3 regions of the Erwinia sp. LJJL01 genome follow, and region 3 is predicted to be linked to each of the others. Evidence: predicted binding sites of a transcription regulator. Region 3 holds the regulator's gene; each other region holds the start of a gene.
The links. Region 3 encodes LexA, which represses DNA repair genes until DNA is damaged. Its sites were predicted from a motif close to TNCTGTATGTACATACAGNA; they were not measured.
Positions count from the first base shown of each region.

Region 1: ACLI4M_RS22015 (metal-dependent hydrolase) is a predicted target of LexA. The motif match lies at 2,548-2,567, and genes of this name have one in related genera.
Region 2: sulA (SOS-induced cell division inhibitor SulA) is a predicted target of LexA. The motif match lies at 3,017-3,036, and genes of this name have one in related genera.

Region 1 is NZ_CP178576.1:4,495,616-4,500,758, forward strand. Features, by position in the region: gene ACLI4M_RS21995 (fructosamine kinase family protein) at 1-132, shown strand, start outside; gene ACLI4M_RS22000 (YniB family protein) at 172-711, opposite strand; gene hxpB (hexitol phosphatase HxpB) at 883-1,554, shown strand; gene kduD (2-dehydro-3-deoxy-D-gluconate 5-dehydrogenase KduD) at 1,678-2,439, shown strand; gene ACLI4M_RS22015 (metal-dependent hydrolase) at 2,585-3,175, shown strand; gene ACLI4M_RS22020 (L-cystine transporter) at 3,338-4,735, shown strand; partial or broken gene katE (catalase HPII) at 4,906-5,143, shown strand, end outside.
Region 2 is NZ_CP178576.1:3,580,467-3,585,609, forward strand. Features, by position in the region: gene ACLI4M_RS17695 (AAA family ATPase) at 1-356, opposite strand, end outside; gene matP (macrodomain Ter protein MatP) at 542-997, shown strand; gene ompA (porin OmpA) at 1,080-2,150, opposite strand; gene sulA (SOS-induced cell division inhibitor SulA) at 2,500-2,997, opposite strand; gene ACLI4M_RS17715 (hypothetical protein) at 3,429-3,635, opposite strand; gene ACLI4M_RS17720 (TfoX/Sxy family DNA transformation protein) at 4,245-4,886, shown strand; gene yccS (YccS family putative transporter) at 4,883-5,143, opposite strand, start outside.
Region 3 is NZ_CP178576.1:2,258,886-2,264,028, forward strand. Features, by position in the region: gene plsB (glycerol-3-phosphate 1-O-acyltransferase PlsB) at 1-879, opposite strand, end outside; gene ACLI4M_RS11295 (diacylglycerol kinase) at 1,008-1,376, shown strand; gene lexA (transcriptional repressor LexA) at 1,483-2,091, shown strand; gene dinF (MATE family efflux transporter DinF) at 2,176-3,498, shown strand; gene ACLI4M_RS11310 (CsbD family protein) at 3,715-3,924, shown strand; gene zur (zinc uptake transcriptional repressor Zur) at 4,005-4,514, opposite strand; gene ACLI4M_RS11320 (conjugal transfer protein TraF) at 4,964-5,143, shown strand, end outside.

The DNA of each region.
Region 1 (5,143 bases), 2.2 Mb from region 3:
ATTTATCAGCTCTACTATCTGCTGAACCGCGCCAATGTCTTCGGCGGCAGCTGGCTTGGGGAGGCACAGCGTGCGGTAGGCACCCTGTTAGATGTGGACGATTTGGCTAAACAGCACGCGCGTCCGGCCTGAGATAAGCCCGGGCGGGGCACCTTCCCCCGCCCGCCATCCTCAGTAGATAAACCCGGCCAGCTTCAGCACGAAGTAGCCCGCTACGGCGATGATAATCGGCAGGACGTACAGCGGGAATATTTGCAGGAAAATGGTGTGGCGCGGCACCACAATCCTCTCTTCCAGCTGCGCACGCGTGTGCCCTTCTGTACCGCGCGCGTTCTCCAGAATCAGCTGATCCTCAATCCCTTCACGCAGAAAGCGCGACTGGCGCCACATTCGCGCGCCGGAAGCCTGCAGAGCAAGGCCGACAAAAATCAGCACGTAGATAACCCAGAACAGCACGTTGCTGCCGTGATTAAAATCCGGTACCGGTGAGTTATTCCAGAAGCTGGAAAGAAAACCGGTGTTAAAACGGATCATCTCAATCATCACATGGGCAAAATCCTGCATCACCGCATTAATGCCCTCGCGCTTTTCCCGGCTTTTTTCCAGAAAACCCAGCAGGGAAATCAGCGTTGAGATCAGCGCGGGAATAAAGATAACCCAGCCCGCGACCCGCTTGATCACCGCCACTCTGCCAGCCTGTTGATAAGTCATGCCTTCTCCTGTCCATACGATGTCTGCGTGTCAGTCTACATTGAGTCGGCAAAAAGCGCCTGTAAAATGCGGTCACCAGCGCAGGATCCCGGCTAAACGCCGCTGCGATGATAATTTTTTCAGCAGCGCCTTCATGCTAAGGTGGCACAAACTGTCAAATGGAGCCGCAGCATGTCTTATCAACGCCCTGTACTCGCCGCCATCTTTGATATGGATGGCCTGCTGATCGATTCAGAACCGCTATGGCACCAGGCCGAGCTGGACATCTTCAATACCCTTGATGTTGACCTCAGCCGCCGTAAAGCGCTGCCCGACGCGCTCGGCCTGCGCATCGATCAGGTGGTGCGCATGTGGTACGAAACCCTGCCGTGGAGCGGCCCTTCCCAGGCGGAAGTGACGCAGCGCGTGATTGCCCGCGCGCTGAGCCTGGTAGAGGAGCGCCGCCCGCTGCTGCCGGGCGTTGAGCATGCGTTAAAGCTGTGCCAGGCCGAAGGGCTGAAGATTGGCCTCGCCTCCGCCTCCCCGCTGTTTATGCTGGAGCGCGTGCTGGAGATGTTTGACCTGCGCGACTATTTTGAAGTGCTGGCCTCGGCAGAATCTCTGCCCTACAGCAAACCGCACCCGCAGGTTTACCTTGATGCCGCCGCCCGGCTTGGCGTCGACCCACTGAACTGCGTCACGCTGGAAGACTCCTTTAACGGCATGATCGCCACTAAAGCCGCACGTATGCGCTCTATAGTGGTGCCTGACGCCAGCTACGCTGAAGATGCACGCTGGGCGCTGGCGGAGGTCAAGCTGAGCAGCCTGCAGCAGCTCACCCCTGCTCATCTGCGCGGTGGTTAAACCCTGAAAAGGTGCTGCCTGTGCAGCACCTCTCAATAAAAATAAAACAATGTTTCATTTTTATTGAATTACCCTCTTCCTGCGCCTATGCTCCCTGATAACCTCATTAATCAGGAAGCCGCTATGATCCTCAATGCTTTTAACCTCGAAGGGAAAGTCGCACTGATCACCGGATGCAACACCGGGCTGGGTCAGGGTATGGCCGTCGGTCTGGCGCAGGCCGGATGTGACATTATTGGCGTCAACCGCTCCGCTGCCTGCGCAACGGCAAAGCAGGTGAGCGCGCTCGGACGCCGCTTTATCAGCATCACCGCCGACCTGTCGGACAGCCACTGCGTGCCAAAGGTGATGGAGCAGGCGCTGGCAGCCTGCCCGCGGCTCGATATCCTGGTCAACAATGCCGGGATTATTCGCCGCGCAGAGGCGCTGAATTTCAGTGAGCAGGACTGGGATGACGTCATGAACATCAACAGCAAGACGCTGTTCTTTCTTGCGCAGGCGGTGGCGCGCCAGTTCGTTCAGCAGGGGCACGGCGGCAAAATCATTAATATCGCCTCAATGCTCTCTTACCAGGGCGGCATCCGCGTACCTTCGTATACCGCCTCGAAAAGCGCGGTAATGGGGCTGACGCGCCTGATGGCCAACGAATGGGCGCAGTACGGCATCAACGTTAATGCCATCGCCCCGGGCTATATGGCCACCAACAACACCGAGCAGCTGCGTGATGACGAAGAGCGCAGTCAGCAGATCCTCGAGCGCATCCCGAGCGGTCGCTGGGGCGAGAGCCGCGATATGATGGGGCCGGTGGTGTTTCTTGCCTCCAGCGCGGCGGACTACGTCAATGGCTATACGCTGGCCGTCGACGGCGGCTGGCTGGCGCGGTAAGCCAAATGCGGGTCAGTTTCTGCGCGACCCGCTCAACATTTCACTGATGTAAAAATATTTATCTTTCGTTACAGCGTCACATATTTATTCTACTGTATATATTCCCTATACTGGATGCATTGACAGTTATGCACCAGGTGTTCCCATGACGGCCGAAGGCCACCTCATATTTGCCATTGCCAGCGCCATTTTCGCCAAGCGTGCGGAACTGACGCCGGTGCTGGCCAGCGCAGACTGGTGGCATATTATTCCGGCTACCCTGCTCACCTGCCTGCTGCCGGACATTGACCATCCCAAATCTTTTCTCGGTCAGCGCCTGAAGTGGCTGTCGCACCCTATTGCGCGCGCCTTTGGTCATCGCGGATTTACCCACAGCCTGCTGGCGTTGGCGGGCGGCGTCGCGCTGCTACAGCTGAAGCTGCCCGCTGGCTGGCTGATCCCTGCCGATGCCTTCCAGGGCATGGTGCTGGGCTACCTCAGCCACATTGTTGCCGATATGCTGACGCCCGCCGGGGTCCCCCTGCTGTGGCCGTGCCGCTGGCGCTTCCGCCTGCCGCTGCTGAGAAGCCAGAAAGGTAACCAGCTGGAGCGTGCGCTGTGCCTCGCGCTGGTCGGTTATGCCATCTGGTTTCCGCCGGGAATGCCACCGTTTGGTGCGACCGGCTGGACCAGTCAGGTGGTCAATTCGGTACAAAATGGCTTTAGCCGGGTAATAAATCCGCAAAACGGACATTAATCAGGCAATAACGCAGCAAAAGTTATAAATCATTCCTTTTGGATATAAGCCTGCACCATCACTAGCTGCTACCATTTCGCCCTTGTGCTGGTTACTGCGCGTCAGAAATTAACTGAAGTCAGTTATGGCACTTTTGCCGACTATTTTTGGGAGAAATGGGAAATGAATTTTCCGCTAATTATTAACCTGGTAGCGTTCGTGGCGCTGCTGCTGCTGGTAGCAAAAACCGGCCGCACCGGCTGGAGCCTGTCGAAGAAAGTGCTGTTCGGCCTGGTGGTCGGCGTACTGTTTGGCCTCGCGCTGCACACCATTTACGGCGAAAACAGCCCGGTTATCAAAGAGTCTGTCAGCTGGTTTAACCTGGTCGGCGGCGGTTACGTTCAGCTGCTGCAGATGATTGTGATGCCGCTGGTGTTCGCATCGATTCTCAGCGCCGTAGCCCGTCTGCATAACGCCTCATCGCTGGGTAAAATCAGCGTACTGACCATTGGCGTGCTGCTGTTCACCACCGCCATTGCCGCCGCGGTTGGCGTATTCGTCACCTGGCTGTTCGGCCTCAACGCCGGTGGCCTGGTGCAGGGCGCGCAGGAAAGCGCACGCCTTGCGGCCATTCAGAGCAGCTATGTCGGCAAGGTCGCCGATCTCAGCGCGCCGCAGCTGCTGCTCTCCTTTGTACCGAAAAACCCGTTTGCCGACCTGACCGGTGCCAACCCTACTTCGATCATCAGCGTAGTGATCTTCTCCGCCTTCCTGGGCGTGGCGGCTCTGCAGCTGCTGAAGGATGATGTCGAAAAGGGCCAGCGCGTGCTGAAAGCCATCGATACGCTGCAGTCCTGGGTGATGAAGCTGGTGCGCCTGATCATGAAGCTGACGCCTTACGGCGTGCTGGCGCTGATGACCAAAGTGGTGGCAACCTCTAACCTGAGCGACATCATCAAGCTTGGCAGCTTCGTGCTGGCCTCCTACCTCGGCCTGGCGATTATGTTTGCCGTGCATGCCCTGCTGCTGTCGGTCAACGGCGTGAATCCGCTGCGCTTCTTCCGTAAAGTGTGGCCGGTTATCACCTTTGCCTTCACCAGCCGCTCCAGCGCCGCGACTATTCCGCTGAGCGTGGAAGCGCAAACTCGTCGTCTGGGTATTCCAGAGTCGATTGCCAGCTTTGCGGCATCCTTTGGTGCCACCATTGGTCAGAACGGCTGTGCCGGTCTTTACCCGACCATGCTGGCGGTAATGGTGGCGCCAACCGTGGGCATCAACCCGTTTGACCCGATGTGGATTGCCACGCTGATCGGCATCGTGACCCTCAGCTCTGCGGGCGTTGCCGGCGTCGGCGGTGGCGCGACCTTCGCTGCGCTGATCGTTCTGCCTGCGATGGGCCTGCCGGTCACGCTGGTGGCCCTGCTGATCTCCATCGAGCCGCTGATTGATATGGGCCGCACCGCGCTCAACGTCAACGGTTCCATGACTGCCGGTACGCTGACCAGCCAGTGGCTGAAGCAGACTGATAAAGCGATTATGAACACCGACTCAGACAGCGAAGCCGAACTGGCACATCGTTAATCCTCCTGCGGGTCGGCACTTGCCGGCCCGCCTCATTTCGTCATATCCCTGCATTTAACGGGCGTATATCCCTCACTGTTCTATAGTTACTGTTGCCCTAAAACGACAGCAACTGGAGTAGATGAGTCATGCCGAAAGAACACAAACCGCAGCAGCAGAAGCCCACTACCGCCCCTGACAACGCCAAAGTGGCTGCGCTGGAACCCTTTCGCAAAAATGGAATGGAACAACCACTGACCACCAATCAGGGTACTCGCATCGCCGATGACCAGAACTCACTGCGTGCCGGAACGCGCGGACCGACGCTGCTGGAAGACTTCATCATGCGTGAGAAGATCACCCACTTTGACCACGAGCGCATCCCGGAGCGTATTGTCCATGCGCGCGGCTCTGCGGCACACGGCTACT
Region 2 (5,143 bases), 1.3 Mb from region 3:
TGTACGCCGCCCACGCTGGCGAAGTTATCCTCTGCCCTTTCGGCCGGGCGCCAGCTGACGGAGTTCCCACTTAGCGTATAGTGGCCACCGTAAAGGGCAGATTCATCGCCATCGTCAGCCGCCATTGAGGTAAGGATATCCTGCAACAGCGTGAGGTATTCAGCGCTTTCAGGACTTTTGACCAGCATCAGCGGCACTTTTGCCGGGGTTTGCAGCAATAAGCTGAGGCCATTAAACAGGCGAGCCTGTACGGTAGCAAAGCACTCTGCGTCGGCAGCAACTGCCTGCGAGAGGAGATGCTGGAAGCGTTCGGTATCGGGCTGTAGGGCGCGCCACTCTAATCGATTGTTGGTCAAAGTTATCGTATTTTTCTGAAATGAATAAAAGCGGCATTATACAAGATTTCAGCCTGTTAAGCACCGTAGACATGCGCCTGAAACCAGGGCGATCTCACATTCCCCCCGCTGGTCCTGTTTTCTTTACAGCCTGATCAAAAAAAGCTGTTATTCTTAACCCGTTATGTGGTCAGCATGAGATTCCGATGAAATATCAACAACTGGAAAATCTGGAAAGCGGTTGGAAGTGGAAGTATCTGGTCAAAAAACACCGCGAAGGTGAATCGATCACGCGCTATATCGAATTAAGCGCCGCGCAGGCAGCCGTGGATGAACTGCTGGTCATGGAAAACCGGCCGGTTGAAGTGTTGCAGTGGATTAGCCTGCATATTAATCCGACGCTCGAAAACCGCATGAAACAGACGATTCGCGCCCGACGCAAACGTCATTTCAACGCCGAGCATCAACACACGCGTAAAAAATCTATCGATCTGGAGTATCTGGTGTGGCAGCGCCTGGCGGGTCTGGCACAGCGCCGTAATAGCACACTATCGGAAACGATTGTGCAGCTGATTGAAGATGCGGAAAGAAAAGAGCAGTACGCCAGCCAGATGTCGTCGCTCAAGCAGGATCTGAAAGCCATTCTGGGCAAGCCGGAATAAGCGCGATTCTGTTAGCTCTGCCGGAAAAGAGACCGGCAATAAAAAACCCCGCCGAGGCGGGGTTTTTTTATGACTGATGGACTTAAGCCTGTGGCTGAGTCACAACGTCTTTGATGCCTTTAACTTCGATTTCTACGCGACGGTCTGGCGCCAGGCAGTCGATCAGGGCATTACGGCCTTTCACGCTGTCACAGGTGCTGCCGGTGACTGGGTTAGATTTACCCTCGCCACGTGCAGAGATCTTGTTAGCAGGGATGCCTTTAGAAACGAGGTAGTCAACAACAGACTGTGCACGCTTCTCAGACAGCTTCTGGTTGTACTGCTCTGAACCGATACGGTCAGTGTAGCCCAGAACAACAACAGAACCATCTTTAGGATCCAGATTGCTCAGCTGGGTGTACAGCTGATCCAGAGCCTGCTGGCCTTCTGGCTTCAGGGTGTTTTTGTTGAAGTTGAACAGCACGTCAGACTTCAGAGTGAAACGCTTGGTTTCAACAACTGGAGCTGGAGCTGGTGCTGGAGCAACAACTGGAGCTGCTGCTTCATCCTGACCGAAGCGGTATGAAACGCCAACGCTCAGCATGGAGTTATCAGGACGCGCACCAACGGTACCTGCGTCACCGATGTTGTTAACCCACTGGTAGTCCAGACGGGTTGCCCAGTTTTTGGTCACTGCGTATTCAACACCAACCGCGGCCAGTGGAGAAACACCGGTGTCGTGGTCGCTGATGCGATCGCCGCCAACAACCTGCTGAGTGGAGTCAGCACGCCATACCATGCCACCCAGACGGGTGTACACGTCCAGATCGTCCATTACTGGGTAGCTTAATTTAGCTGCCAGCTGAACGCCCTGTGCTTTGAATGCGCCGTTAACCTGGTCGCCTTTGTTAGGCATACGGCCTAACCAGTCATAACCCAGCTCGAAGCCCAGGTATGGGTTCGCCTGATAACCCATGAATGCACCAGCACCAAGCTGGCTTTCATGAGATGGGCCGTCGTTATCTTGGTAACCGTTACCGTAGTAACCTTTGTCATGGTACTGAGACCAGCCCAGTTTAGCACCGGTGTACCAGGTGTCATCTTTAGGGGCGGCCTGCGCTACGGTAGCGAAGCCAGCCAGTGCCACTGCAATTGCGATAGCTGTCTTTTTCATTTTTGCGCCTCGTTATCATCCAAATAGGCAATGAGCTTTAAGTTAGCTCTTTGGTTTAATCCTTCGCCGGGTTGTGTAGCTCGATTATGACTCTTCCAAAAAAAGGAGGTTATTGAGCACCCTGGCGAGCTAAAGTCTACAACGTACCAGCAAACTTACAAGTATGATGTGACGGTGCTCAGCAAAAAAACAGGGTTTCATACACATTTTTTAACATTTGAGGGTGAATTCTTTGCTGAAAAAAGGGTCTGTGAACGCAGCTAAACCATTGTCTAGCCGCGTCATAACATAATCAGCGGGTTAAAGCGGGGCAGGGAAAGAAAAAACCTGAGAAAAATCTCAATTTTACTTAATGATACAAACTAGAGTGAATTTTTATTCCATTTAACGGTCTGGATGGAAGATAAGAGGTCTCTTCCGGGCGCATAATCAGTCCGAGAGCTTGTCCAGAATCCGCTGCTTGCTGCAAACGTAGACGATCCGTTTCTGATACTTCCTCTTCCAGCCAGCCCAAAACCACGCTGTAATTTCCCGTGCTCAACGCTTTGATCATCGCTTCAACGGTGGTGATGGTGGTGGAGTGAGGGGACTGCATCACTTTATCCAGCGGTAACCCGGAGCGCTGAAGCCAGTCGCGGCTCAGTTTTTGCTGCGGCGTGAGCCACAGCTGCCAGCGCGACTGCGTACCTAACTGTTGCAACAACGGCAGCAGCAGTCGCTGAGTCATACCAGGTTGATTCTCACTGTAAGTCAGTTCGCTGATCAGACCATTACCGCAGGCAGCTGCGGATGAAGGAACGTGCAGGGCACGAGTAACAGATTGAGATTTCAGGGAATGAGTACGCATGGTGTCTTCGCTCACAGGTGACTGTATGGATATACAGTATATCCACAGTGAGCAAAGATCAACCTTAATCTTGCGTGTGCAACAGCGCTTGTCATGATGGAAGTAGCCATCACCCGCATGAGCAAACGCCGTAACCCGTACGAACTGTTTACCCGCGCCAATCCCGCAGAGAAAAGATCTTCCCCGCCCGCCTCACTCTGCGCCTGAACATACACAGGCTGCAGAATACTACTGCGCTAATTTATCTGCTGACATGTTATTAAATTCAGCTGCAAGCTGCGGGGTTTAATAAAGCGAAATTATTATTCTGCCTGTTAACGCCTGGCTTGGCCGGTTAGGTAAAAATAAATTTTATTGACACTCTGTTCCTGGATATCAAAAGTTAGTGGGATTGAGTTAATTGATAATAATTTAATGTTATTGTGCTGCGATCAATAACTGACATGGTGATTTTTATGGAAAGGCTCCTCGCGGCGTTCATCCGGCATCTCCGCCGTGTCTGCTATAGAAACATGGGTATTCAGCAGCTTGTGATGCATAACATCGGCACTGGCCGTTTTGAAATCCCCTCCCTGTGCGATGGCGGTAGCGGAAACCAGCAGGAAAAAACCGGCTACTAAAGGCGCGCTTATTTTCATCTGTTATTCTCCAAACTTTCTCGGAACTTATTCTGGCGCTACTTTGCCTGCTCTTTTGTCATGATTTGTCATAGTAGATTAAATCTTATCCCTGAGCTGTTTGGAATCTATTCGGCTGTTACGGGTGCAGGGCGGCGCAGGCGTGTTTCTACTGCAATACTCCACCACGGGAAACAGCAGGAAATAGTTATGCGAAAATTAAGAGGGTAATTTCTGCTGCCACGCCTTGATCCGGTTTTTTTTAACCATCGGCTAATCCCTAAAGCCGGGGGCGATTCTGAAAGCGCGTCGCCCAGCACGGCCATCCCTTGCCGCGTGCCGAGGCCCGCAGGGAGCGTCTTTTGCCGTTCCGGCGTGCTCAGGCTGAGCTCAGACCGGTTTGCGGACGTTTAGCGATAGAAGTCATTTGTGGGGATACCTCAGGGATTGCCTCCCCGCAGCAAATCGACCTCTCCTGGTTTTTTATTTTTTCGTTACGTCTCGCAAATCCTTTAGGTAAAACGTGGGAACTGAATTTATTCATTGAACACGTAATTGAGATTGAATACTTTCTAATGCGTTGATTTAAGGACGATAGTTAGAAAAATCTTAAATGTACAGGGAGAGATCATGACTAGCTCAAAACGTAAAATTGAAGAGGCAAAACAGCGTCTGCAGCTGCTGGGGGAAGTTGAATCGCGCACTCAGTTTGGCGGATATTGCCTGACGGTGGAGAAAACCGTTTTTGCGGTCGTCGCTGACGGCGAGCTTTATCTGCGAGCCTGTGAGCAAGTGCGGCCCTATATTGTCGAACGCAAAATGGAGCCGCTAAACCTGAAAAAGCGCGGCGTGCCGGTGGCCCTTCACTATTATCGCGTTGACAGTGATTTATGGTCAGACAGCGATCAGCTGGTGGCGCTTTCCCGCCTTTGCCTGCTGGGGGCCAGGACGCAGCAGTTAGAAAAGCAGAAAAAGCGGCGGCTTAAGGACCTGCCCAATTTGGGGGTTCGAATGGAGATGCTGCTGCACCAGGTGGGAATTAACAACATCGAGACGCTAAAACAGAAGGGCGCGAAGCGGAGCTGGCTGCTGCTACGGACCTGCAACAGCAACCTCGGTTTAACCGTGCTCTACGCGTTGCAGGGGGCGATTGTTGGTCGCCATTACGAAGCTCTGCCGCAGGAGATGAAAGAAGAGCTGCGCATGTGGTTCCATCGCAATGCGCAGCGGGAAGCGAAAAGAGCGCGCGAACGCAACCAGGGGTTACGTTAGCCGCGCTGCGCGATCTGTTTTTTCAGCCGGGCAATTTCTGGTAAAAGAGCCACCAGCAGGCCAACCTGCTGAAGAACCAGTGGCTCTTTCGTTGTCGTATCGGCTTCACTATGCTGAATGCGCTGCGCCAGACTATCCATCATCCGCTGAGCCTTATCCTCTTCCACAACCTCAATGTGCAGCACATCATCGACGTAACAGACGGCGTCATCCATCAGCTGCAGCATCTCGTCACTCTCCAGCTTTTCACGGTGCGC
Region 3 (5,143 bases):
CTGGCGCACGCGCTCGCCGCCATTAACGTTGATGCCCTGATACAGCTTGCTCCAGGTCCAGCCCATGATGCGGTCGGTGAGGCGAATCGCCTCGTAGGAGAAGTCGGCAGCAATCTCTTCCATCAGCTCAACGGCGTTCTGCTGGGCTTTCTCATGGGAAATTTTCTTGCTGCGCGCTTCATCCTCCACCGCCTTGGCGATAGCTTTCGACTGCAGCAGCTTATTGAACAGGTCCTGACGCACCGGCAGGCGTGGCCCGACGGCAGCCAGACGCTGGCGGGCAAAGTGCATCCGCGCCACGCGGGCCAGCTTCTGGGCAATAATCTTGTCGGTGCCGTGCTCGGTGGCCATATGGCGTAAAGAGACCATCGGCGAGAAGCGCACAAAGCTGTCGCGGCCCAGCCACAGCACCGCAAAGAATTTCTGAATGCCGTTCAGCATCCGCAGATGCGGCTGTGCATCGCCCTGAACCTCGCGGCCCGGCGAGCGCCCGAACATCACCGATACCGGCACCATCTGCACATCCAGGTCCGGATGGCTGCGGTGCAGGTCGAGATATTCATGGAACAGCTTGACTGACTCAAGGTTCGGCACGAAATAGGGGAATACGCGTGGGCCATCATGGATAAACACATGACGTGGCAAAACGGCCCCGTCTATCTCCAGCGGTTCCAGCGGATCGGGGAGATCCTGCTTGCGGCACTGCTCTCGCAGTGCAAGGAGATCGGCCTTTGAATCATAAGGCAGTACATACATAATAGGGCGCGACGTATCCAGCCCGAGCTCGGCAACCGGCTCAGCGGGGATCGCCTTGCTTTTTACCAGGAATTTAACTGGTAGATTCAATAAGTTATAATATAAATTACGCCAACCTGACATAGACAACATGAAGCCTCTTGTTAGCAAAGCGCCGCAAGCATACCAGAAAGCGCCAACAGATTCTGTGGTGTTGCAAAATGTGCGCCACCCAGACATTGACGCTCAACATCGTAAAGGGTTCCCTGATTATGGCAAGTAACGTCACCGGATTGACTCGGATTATAAAAGCTGCGGGCTATTCCTGGAAAGGTTTACGCGCGGCATGGCAGCATGAAGCGGCATTTCGTCAGGAGGCTATCGCCGCTATTGTTGCCATTGTTGTTGCTCTGTGGCTCGACGTGGACGCCATCACTCGTGTTCTGCTGGTCGGCTCCGTGGTGCTGGTGATTATCGTTGAGGTGCTCAATAGCGCCGTTGAAGCGGTCGTCGACCGCATCGGCAGTGAAATTCACCCGCTGGCAGGCCGGGCGAAAGATATGGGTTCGGCAGCCGTATTGCTGACGATTTTGCTGGCTGTTTTTGTCTGGATTATGCTGTTAGTGCCGCATTTGCGATGAGTTTTCCAAAATTTGCAACAAACTGAATTTTGACCAACTTTAGGTTTTCATCGCGCAAATACCTGTATATACTCACAGTCGACTGTATAAACAACCAGGGGGCGGGATGAAAGCACTAACGGCAAGGCAGCAGCAGGTTTACGACCTGATTCGCGACCACATTAACCAGACCGGCATGCCGCCGACACGGGCAGAGATTGCTACGCAGCTCGGTTTCCGTTCCCCGAATGCCGCTGAAGAACACCTCAAAGCGTTGGCGCGTAAAGGCGTGATTGAGATTGTTTCAGGCGCTTCACGCGGTATCCGCCTGATGATGGAAGAAGAAGACGGTCTTCCGCTGATTGGTCGCGTCGCCGCAGGTGAACCGCTGCTGGCTGAGCAACATATCGAAGGCCACTACAAAGTGGACCCTGACCTGTTTAAACCGGGCGCCGATTTCCTGCTGCGCGTCAGCGGAATGTCGATGAGAGATATCGGCATTATGGATGGTGACCTGCTGGCGGTACATAAAACTGAAGATGTGCGTAACGGCCAGGTGGTGGTTGCCCGTATCGATGATGAAGTGACCGTTAAGCGCCTGAAGCGCCAGGGTAACACCGTGCATCTGCTGCCGGAAAACCCGGAATTCCAGCCTATCGTGGTTGACCTGCGTAACCAGACGCTGACCATCGAAGGTCTGGCCGTCGGCGTGATCCGCAACGGCAACTGGCTGTAGCAGTTACTCCCTCTAAGCGGGTCGGTCATGACCGACCCCGACTAAATCCAGATACCGACCCCTGTGAAATCCTGGTAACGCACCATGCGACTCCTCACTACAGCTGATAAACACCTCTGGCGGCTGGCGCTGCCGATGATCCTCTCCAATATCACCGTGCCGCTGCTAGGCCTGGTGGATACCGCCGTGATTGGCCATCTCGATAGCCCGGTTTACCTGGGCGGCGTTGCGGTCGGTACTACCGTTACCAGCTTCCTGTTTATGCTGCTGCTGTTCCTGCGTATGAGCACCACCGGGCTGACCGCGCAGGCATTTGGCGCGCAGGACAAACCTGCGCTGGCGCGCGCGCTAATGCAGCCGCTGCTGCTGGCACTGCTCGCCGGGCTGCTGTTCATCATCCTGAAAACGCCGCTCACTCAGCTGGCGCTCAGTCTGACCGGCGGCAGCGAGGCGGTGCTGCACCAGGCGGCGCTGTTTATGCAGATCCGCTGGCTCAGCGCCCCGGCAACGCTGGCTAACCTGGTGCTGCTCGGCTGGCTGCTGGGCGTGCAGTATGCGCGTGCGCCGGTGATCCTGCTGGTGGTCGGTAACCTGGTGAATATTCTGCTCGACCTGTGGTTCGTTATCGGCCTGGGGTGGGGCGTGCAGGGCGCGGCGGCGGCCACCGCTATTGCGGAGTACGTCAGCTTTATTGTCGGGCTGCTGCTGGTGTGGCGGGTGATGGTACTGCGCGGCCTGTCGCTGCGCCTATTACTCAATGCCTGGCGCGGAAACCTGGGGCGCCTGCTGCGACTTAATCGCGACATCATGCTGCGCTCGCTGCTGCTGCAAATCTGCTTCGCCTCGCTGACCCTCTTAGGGGCGCGGCTCGGCAGCGATGTGGTGGCGGTCAATGCAGTGCTGCTGATGTTCCTGACTTTTACCGCCTATGCCCTCGACGGCTTTGCCTATGCGGTGGAAGCCTGCGCCGGCGAAGCCTACGGCGCCAGCAACAGCCAGCGCCTGCTCAGCGTCTGGCACGCTGCCTGCCGCCAGTCGGTGGTGGTAGCCATCGCCTTCTCGTTACTCTATGCGCTGTGTGGCGAGCAGATAGTCGCGTTGCTGACCTCGCTACAGCCGCTGCAGCAGCTGGCCCATCGCTATCTTTGGTGGCAGGTTGTGATGCCGTTGGCGGGAGTGGGATGCTATCTGCTGGACGGGATGTTTATTGGCGCCACGCGCGCCAGCGAGATGCGTAACGGCATGGCGATAGCCGCGGTCGGTTTTGCCTTAACCCTGTGCAGCGTTCCCTGGTTGGGTAATCATGGGCTGTGGCTGGCAATGACCGTGTTCCTGCTGCTGCGCGGCCTGACGCTGTGGATTATCTGGCGCAGGCACTGGCGCAACGGCACCTGGTTTGCTCACTGAAACATTTGTTTACGTCTTCCGCCGCTGCGCTACCTCTATGATGTATTAGGGTTTTTCTCTGCTTTATGGCTTTTTTGTCAGGGGTTGTCGCAACGAGAACCCATTTCTCTACTACAATTATCTCTACGTTAAGCACTTGACCAGATATTTGACTGGTATCTAAGTGGAATTCTTAACCATAAAAGCTGTTTTAACCCAAGGTAGAGGAAACACATCATGAATAAAGACGAAGCCGGCGGTAACTGGAAACAGTTTAAAGGTAAAGTGAAAGAGCAATGGGGCAAGCTGACGGATGACGACCTGACCGTGGTTGAAGGTAAACGCGATCAGTTGGTCGGCAAAATCCAGGAGCGCTACGGCTATCAGAAAGATCAGGCCGAAAAAGAGCTTAAAGACTGGGAAACCCGTAACGATCATCGCTGGTAAGCGACGAACGACAGTAAGTATTAGCTCCTACCCAGGCACATGGAATGTGCCATCCCCCAATAATTCCCGCAAAAAATTTATCAACGCCCGCGCTTTTTACTCTGCACGCTATGATCGTGCTGGCACGCATCCTGATGGGTGCAGGCTTCAATCTCACCACACTCCTGACAAAATCCGTGCGCTTCAATCACACTATGCCCAAGGGTAAAACCTGACTTCAGGGCCAAAGATTTCAAGATATCTTCCACGCCATCCGCATGCTGTTCGCGAACGAGACCGCAGCGATCGCAAATCAACATCGCTGAGGTGTGCGAGGGCTCTTCAAAATGGTGGCAGACCACGTAGCTATTGGTTGACTCGACGCGGTGGATAAAACCCTGCTCCAGCAGGAAGTCCAGCGCCCGATAAATGGTCGGGGGTTTTGCCTGGGGTTCAGAGACGCGCAGCAGGTCCAGCAGGTCATAGGCGCTGATAGCCCCATTCTGTTCGCTCATCAGGCGCAGCACTTCAAGGCGCTGTGGCGTAAGACGCACGCTACGCTGCTGGCAAATCACTTCAGCCTGCGTCAGGATTTTTTCTGCACTGGTAATATTCATGGATCCCCCTCAGGCAAGATAGGATGTTATTTTATCACGTCTGCCACAAAACGCCGAGTTTGCCATTTTAACCTGCCGACCCTGCATTAATGACTGGTATTGCCGATAAGCTAAGCTGATAAAGAACGTTTAATCAGTGGCGGCTTAACGATCAGGTCCAGATTTTTTTTGATTAACACAACTAATCTGATTTGCAGCGCTTAGCGTTTATGTCTACCTTTTTTATAGGGCCGGATGCGTTTTTACCGCGAAGTCACAGTGTAAAAATGCTCAACTGTTAGCGTGTTAACAGATTAATAAAATGGCAATGACCTGAAAAGCCCACTCATTTTCTCTCAATTCACAGCAATGAAATGCTGCCTGTATGTTCATCATTCAGGTATGACGGTTGTGCGCGCGTTTTCGCATTCGCTTTTACATTTTCTATGGTGGATTCTGGGTAAATGGCTAATACATTCAAAAAGTTGATCGGGGTTTCCCGGCCTGTGGTGTTACCCGCTCTGTTTCTGGCGCCTTTCAGCGTGATGGCCGCCGGCAACTATTTCGACGCCCGCAACGATGCGATGGGCGGCACCGGCGTGGCCTCTTCAACCTACGGATCTGCGGTGCTGGCTAACCCAGCC